One region of the Streptomyces doebereineriae genome, then DNA from elsewhere that is predicted to be linked to it. Evidence: riboswitches for the same ligand, from Rfam matches in the RefSeq annotation. Region 1 holds a riboswitch; each other region holds the start of a gene.
The links. Region 1 has a riboswitch for cyclic di-AMP ahead of RNB18_RS41900 (C40 family peptidase). Riboswitches for the same ligand answer to the same signal wherever they lie in the genome.
Positions count from the first base shown of each region.

Region 1 (2,257 bases):
GAGCAGCGTGGTGACGTACGTGGCGCGCTGGAAGGTGTCGAGGGACGGGAAGCGCTGGGTGAAGGCCAGGGTCAGCAGGAAGGCGAAGAGGATCTGCACCCCGGTCTGGGTGACGCGCAGTTCCTGGAGCAGCTCGCCGAAGTTGCGGTCGGCGCGCTCCAGCGGCGTCTCGTTGCGGGCGGTGCACGGGCGGTGGTCGGCCATGACGCCACGGGTAACCACCTGAGCCCGTGTCACGCGTGCCGGGGGACCCGAGGGGGCGGCGGGAGGTCAGGTCGCCACCACCCCCTCGGGGCGTCACTTGACCCGGCCGTACCAGACGCTCTTCGTCCAGATCTTCTGCAGCCTCACCACGTCCCCGGTCTTCGGGGCGTGCCAGATCTTTCCCTTCCCGGCGTAGATGCCGACGTGGTAGACGCTCGAACCCGAGTGGAAGAACACCAGGTCGCCGGCCTTACGGCTGCCGGCGCCGATGTGGCGGGTCTTGTTGTACTGCTGGGCCGCCGTACGAGGGAGCTTCTTGCCCGCCTTCTTGAACGAGTACAGCGTGAGCCCTGAGCAGTCGAAGCGGCGGGGCCCCGTGGCGCCGTACTTGTACGGCGAGCCCTTCTTGGAAGCCGCGACCTTGAGTGCCTTCGTCGCCGGCGTCGCGGCGGCGGCGTCGGCTGCGACACCCGGGACCACGACGGAGCCGCCCACGGCGGCGATGGCGAAGGCCGAGGCCGTACCGGCCCGGACCATCAGCGACGGGACACGATTGAGCGCAGTCATGCGCAACCCTTCGTCAGCCGCCTGTGAAGGATGACCTGTCGGATTCGGGCTGGCGAAGTTGCCCGGCCGCTGACGCGGCTTCACCCCAAGGGCTGCTCGGCCCGGTCATGGCGTGACCGTTCCGGCGACCCGTCGTGCCTGGGTCCTCCACTCCTGCCGATCCACTTCTGTCGACCGGTCATCCGGGCGGCGGCAGGACTCGGCGTCCGCCCGGACCGCCCCGCCGCTGCGGCGGGGGCTTGTCGTCAGTCAGGGATCTTGGCGCACGGATGTCCCAAAAACCCAACGGAACCGGGGGTTTGTGTTGTTACTCACCACTCACCCGTTCGGGTGGACACGTCTTCGAACGAAGGGGTGTCGAGGGCCCCGAAGGCCCCCGGACCAGCACAGGAACTCCTCATTCCGCTCCCGTACTACGCGCGTTGTGCAACTCCGGGGGTCCTGAAAAAGGAGCCGCGCCTCCTGCAAATGGTGGTACGTCGTTTGGTCCGTTTCAAAGGCCCTCCGGACGTCCCGTCAGACCGCGGGACGCCCGGAAATGCTGTCGGTGCGTCAATTGCCGGATTCGGGGGGCACGGTGACCCGGGACGTGCGCCGCTCTCCGTCCAGAACCCGAAGAGCTCGTGCCAGCGTCGCGGCGTGCAGCTCGCGCTCACCACGGCCGTGCATCAGCACGAGCGCGTCGCGCAGCTCGGTCGCCCTGCTCACCAGCGCCTGCGCCGCGCGCAGTCCGCCATAGGTGTCCTCGCGCCGGGCCGGGTTGATCCGGCCCAGCAGGTCGACCACGTCGAGATAACGGTCGATCAGCTCGCCCTCGGCGCGTGTGAGCGCGGGCAGCGGTGGAAGGTCCGGCACCATCTACGGCTCACCTCGCGTCCGGCGTGGTGCGCGAGGACTTGCGGCTCGGGACGATCGCGTCCGCGAGGCCGTAGTCCAGGGCGCCCTGCGCGTCCAGGATCTTGTCCCGCTCGATGTCCACGCTCACCTGCTCGGCGCTGCGCCCGGTGTGCCGGACGAGCATCTCCTCCAGGCAGGCCCGCACCCGGGTCAGTTCGTCGGCCTGGATGGCCAGATCGCTGGCCTGCCCCTGCACCGGCTCGCTCAGCGCGGGCTGGTGGATCACCACCCGCGCGCCCGGCAGCACGGAACGCTTGCCGGGGGTGCCGGCGGCCAGCAGCACGGCCGCGGAGGAACCGGCCTGCCCGAGGCACGTCGTCTCCACGTCACAACTGACGTACTGCATCGTGTCGTAGAGCGCCGACATCGCGCTGAACGAGCCGCCGGGGGAGTTGATGTACAGCGAGATGTCCCGGTCCGGGTCCTGGTACTCGAGGTACATGAACTGCGCCATCAGATCGTTCGCCGAGATGTCGTCGATCCGGGTCCCGAGGAAGACGATCCGCTCCTCCAGCAGCTTCGAGTACGGATCCATCGTCTTCTGCCCGGAACTCGTGCGCTCGTGGAATTCCGGCAGCACGTAACGGGC
Region 1 covers NZ_JAVREZ010000022.1:59,277-61,533, reverse strand. The annotation lists gene RNB18_RS41905 (DUF6328 family protein) at 1-204, opposite strand, end outside; gene RNB18_RS41900 (C40 family peptidase) at 298-771, opposite strand; cyclic di-AMP (ydaO/yuaA leader) riboswitch at 775-908, opposite strand; gene RNB18_RS41895 (hypothetical protein) at 1,324-1,629, opposite strand; gene RNB18_RS41890 (ATP-dependent Clp protease proteolytic subunit) at 1,637-2,257, opposite strand, start outside.

Region 2 (2,257 bases), on a different contig from region 1:
CGGGAATTTCCGACGGCGGACCGGAATCCGAGGATATTTTTTGGACAACGGGGCGGCGGAAACGACGAAACCCCGGCTCGGGGGAGCCGGGGCCTCGCGGAGATCGCGCGGTGGGTCGTCAGACGTTCACGCCGTGCGAGCGCAGGTAGGCGACGGGGTCGATGTCCGAGCCGTACTCGGCGGTGGTGCGCGCCTCGAAGTGCAGGTGCGGCCCGGTGACGTTGCCGGTCGCGCCGGACAGTCCGATCTGCTGGCCCGGGGTGACCGACTGGCCGACCGAGACGCCGATGGACGACAGGTGGCCGTACTGGGTGTACGTGCCGTCGGCCATCCTGATCACGATCTCGTTGCCGTACGACCCGCCCCAGCCGGCCTCCACGACGGTGCCGCGGCCGACCGCGTGCACGGAAGTGCCGCTCGCGGCGTGGAAGTCGACACCGGTGTGGCTGCCGGACGACCACAGGGAGCCGCCGGTCTTGTAGCCGGTCGAGACGTAGGAGCCGGAGATCGGGACGACGAAGCGGTTGAGGCGCTCGCGCTCGGCCTCGCGGGCTGCGCGCTCCTTGGCCTCGCGTATCTCCTTGGCGCGCGCCTCGGCCTTGCGCTTGGCCTCCGCCGCCGCCTTCTTCTGCGCGGCGGCCTGCGCCTGGGCGGCGGCCTGGGCGTCGAGCTGGTCGGCGAGGGACTCACCGGCGCTGACGACGGGCATGAGGCCGGTCTGCTCGACGGAGTTGTCGGCGGCGAATGCGGGGGCGGCGATGGTGCCGATGACGCCGGTGGTGGCGAGGGCCGCGACGCCCGCCGCGCGGGCGGTGGTGCGCTTCATGCGGCTGGGACGACGGTGCTTCCCGGTGGCGCAGGTGAACGCCATGTGGTGGCTGGTCCTTTCCTTCCTTCTCGCCTACCGGGTTAGCTGACGGGTTCGGAGCAGGAAGGTCTCCTACGGACTCCCTCGCGGCTCGCGCGGGCGTCCGATTCACCCCAGGGACGCGTGATGTGGGTCCCCGGCTCCCCTGGCTCGCGCCATGCGGGGACTCGGCGATGACTGTCCGGTGCCGCGGGCGCGGCGCAGTGCCTGACGGACAGCCCAGAGGACGCTAAGCGGGGCCACTTTCAATCCCCAAACGGATCACGGGTTTTGTAGCGCATCCCACAGGGCAGACAGGCAACCTCCTGCCCAATTCGGACATCTGAGGGCCCTGGTGGCGCTTGCGTCACCAGGGCCCCCGAGGTCGGGTGCCTCTACTCGGCCGTCACGACCTTGACTTCGCCGATGCCGAGGGCCTCGACGGGCTCCTTGATGGCGGCCGCGTCGCCGACCAGGACCGTCACCAGCCGGTCCACCGGGAAGGCGTTCACGACGGCCGCGGTGGCCTCGACGGTGCCGGTCGCGGCGAGCTGCTGGTACAGGGCCGCCTGGTAGTCGTCCGGCAGGTGCTGCTCGACCTGGTCGGCCAGCGTGCTCGCCACGGCCGCCGCGGTCTCGTACTTGAGCGGCGCCACACCGACGAGGTTCTGTACGGCGACATCGCGCTCGGCGTCGGTGAGGCCGCCTTCGGCGAGCGTGCGCAGCACCTTCCACAGGTCGTCCAGGGCGGGACCGGTGTTCGGGGTGTCGACGGAGCCGCTGATGGCGAGCATCGCGGCGCCCGAACCGTCCGGGGCGGACCTGAGGACCTGCCCGAACGAGCGCACACCGTAGGTGTAGCCCTTCTCCTCGCGCAGGACACGGTCCAAGCGGGAGGTGAGGGTGCCGCCGAGGCAGTACGTGCCGAGCACCTGCGCGGGCCACACGCGTGCGTGCCGGTCGGCGCCGATGCGGCCGATCAGCAGCTGCGTCTGGACGGCGCCCGGGCGGTCCACGATGACGACCCGGCCGGTGTCGTCGGCGGTCACCGGCGGCACCGGCCGCGGCCGGCCCGTGGAGCCGGTCCAGGAACCGAGGGTGTCGCCGAGCAGGGCGTCCAGGTCGATGCCGGTGAGGTCGCCGACCACCACGGCGGTCGCGGTGGCGGGGCGCACATGCTTCTCGTAGAAGCCGCGCACGGCCGCGGAGTCGATGTTCTCGACCGTCTCCTCGGTGCCCTGGCGCGGGCGCGACATGCGCGAGTCGGTCGGGAAGAGCTCCCGGGAGAGCTCCTTGGCGGCGCGGCGGGACGGGTTGGCCAGCTCGTGCGGGATCTCGTCCAGGCGGTTGCGGACGAGCCGCTCGACCTCGCTGTCCGCGAACGCGGGCGCCCTGAGGGCGTCGGCGAGC
Region 2 covers NZ_JAVREZ010000006.1:73,697-75,953, reverse strand. The annotation lists gene RNB18_RS19050 (M23 family metallopeptidase) at 119-871, opposite strand; cyclic di-AMP (ydaO/yuaA leader) riboswitch at 885-1,051, opposite strand; gene RNB18_RS19045 (M16 family metallopeptidase) at 1,243-2,257, opposite strand, start outside.
Region 2: another riboswitch for cyclic di-AMP. It lies ahead of RNB18_RS19050 (M23 family metallopeptidase); the one in region 1 lies ahead of RNB18_RS41900 (C40 family peptidase).

Region 3 (2,257 bases), on a different contig from region 1:
TGCTCGGGGTCGGCGGGGACCTCGCGGAGTGGACCGAGGAGGAGCTCGCCGAGGCCGGGCGGTGGGTGGCTCTCTACAAGGAGATCCGGCCCTTGGTGCAGCGCGGCGACCTCTACCGGCTGAGGCCTCCGCGGGGCGGCCTGAGTGCGGTGCAGTACGTCCTCGGGGGCGAGTCCGTCGTCCTCGCCTGGCTCCAGGCGCAGCAGTACGGCGAGCCGGTCCCGGCGTTGCGGCTGCGTGGACTCGACCCGACGGCGTCGTACGAATGCCCCGAAACGGGCGAAGTGCACCGAGGGGCCGTATTGCTGCATCACGGACTTCGTACCGGTTTGCGCGGCGACCTCGATGCGACGGTTATCCGACTGCGTCGCATCTAGGGCTTCTGTCCGAATTAATAGCTTCCTTCCAACTCCTTCCGGAATCAGGGTTCCTGTGAATTCGTGACGTGAGGAGCGTCATATCCGTGACGGTGTGTCGCCCGTCATGTTCACGTAATTCGCAGGTTCTACAAGGGGATTCAGGCCGGGTAATGGGCGCCCGATCCACGCAGCGTGACCGGTAATTCTCTTAAGGGATCAACAGGAACGCATACACAGGGAACCTCTCACTTGTCCCTTTGCGTCTTGTTCGCTTACGTTCGCCACCGATCCGGTCGGACGCCCAATCCTGCCGCCGAACGGATTCCGCTCACTCACTCACCCGTGCACGGCAGGAGCGGGGGACCCACAGGTAGTTTCGCCTGTTCCGGTCTCCGGAACGGCTTGGGGTTAAGTCGCGTCTCGACGCGGCCGGGCATCTCCAGCTCGCACCCGACAGCTCACCTCGCAGGCGCCGGAGAGGAATTCACCATGCCCGCGAAGGGTAAGCACCGCCGTCCGAAGTCCCAGCGCTTCACCCGCTCGATAGCCGTTGCCGGAACCGGAGGCGCCGCTCTCGCACTCCCGTTCATGGGGGCCACCGGCGCTCACGCCGCCACCCCCCAGTCCGTGTCGGAAAAGGCCGTTCAGTCGCTTCCGGTCGCGCAGAAGTCCGCTGAAAAGACGGCCGCGAAGACCTCGACTGTGCGCACCTATTCGGTGCGCGTCGGCGACTATCTTTCGAAGATCGCCGATGAGCAGAACGTCAGCGGTGGCTGGAAGAAGCTCTACGCCGACAACCGCTCGGCCATCGGAGACGACCCGTCGCTGATCCACCCCGGTCTGAAGCTCTCGATCGGCAAGAAGGCCAGGACGAGCACCACGAAGACCGAGTCCTCCGCTTCCTCGTCCTCCTCGAAGGCGAAGAAGACGGAGAAGGCGGCGTCGAAGTCGTCCTCGAACTCGACGGCCGCCACCCAGAGCTCCGCCACCACCAGCTCCAGTGGCTACACCCTTCCGGTCACCGGCGCCACCATCGGCACCGGTTACCGCGTGGCGGGCAGCATGTGGTCCAGCGGCTACCACACCGGCGTCGACTTCGTCGTCCCGACCGGCACCTCGCTCAAGGCCGTGGCCGCGGGCACGGTCGTCTCCGCGGGCTGGGGCGGCGCCTACGGCAACCAGGTCGTCATCAAGCTCAACGACGGCTACTACGCGCAGTACGCCCACCTGTCGCAGCTCTCCGTCTCGGCCGGACAGGCCGTGACCGAGGGTCAGCAGATCGGCCTGTCCGGCGCGACCGGCAATGTCACCGGCCCGCACCTGCACTTCGAGATCCGCACCACGCCGGACTACGGCTCCGACGTGGACCCGGTCGCCTACCTCCGTTCGAAGGGTGTCGCCGTCGGCTGACAACGCCCCCCTGTGCCACCGAAGGCCGGACCCCGATCCCCGGGTCCGGCCTTCGGTGTTCCCGGTCTGAGCCGGTCCGCGCCTTCATGATCACTTCATTGCGTTCTTGTGGCAGGCGCGCTCAGGGCGTCGACAGGCGGGGGAGGGTGGGGACAGAGTGAACTCCGTAGTGGGGCAAGCGCTTTCTAGACTGTGGGAGGTCACTGTGTCCGGCGACCCACTCTCTGCAATCCACGTACCCCGACTGTCGCCTGGGCTCCGAGACCCCTCGTGCGCCCGGGCCGTCCCCGGAAGGAACGCTCTCGCATGACGACCACCCGTAGAGCCTTCGGAGCCCTCGCCGCCGGCACCGCCCTGGCCGCCCTCGCCCCCGCGGTCACCGCGAGCGCCTCGCCCCGCCACCGTCGCCTCATCGCCCACGACGACTTCCGCCACGGCCTCGGTCGCTGGGCCGTCGAACTGGAGCAGGGCGGCACGGTCACCGCGCA
Region 3 covers NZ_JAVREZ010000008.1:281,731-283,987, reverse strand. The annotation lists gene RNB18_RS24530 (alpha-galactosidase) at 1-377, shown strand, start outside; cyclic di-AMP (ydaO/yuaA leader) riboswitch at 675-846, shown strand; gene RNB18_RS24525 (M23 family metallopeptidase) at 849-1,769, shown strand; gene RNB18_RS24520 (DUF6250 domain-containing protein) at 2,076-2,257, shown strand, end outside.
Region 3: another riboswitch for cyclic di-AMP. It lies ahead of RNB18_RS24525 (M23 family metallopeptidase); the one in region 1 lies ahead of RNB18_RS41900 (C40 family peptidase).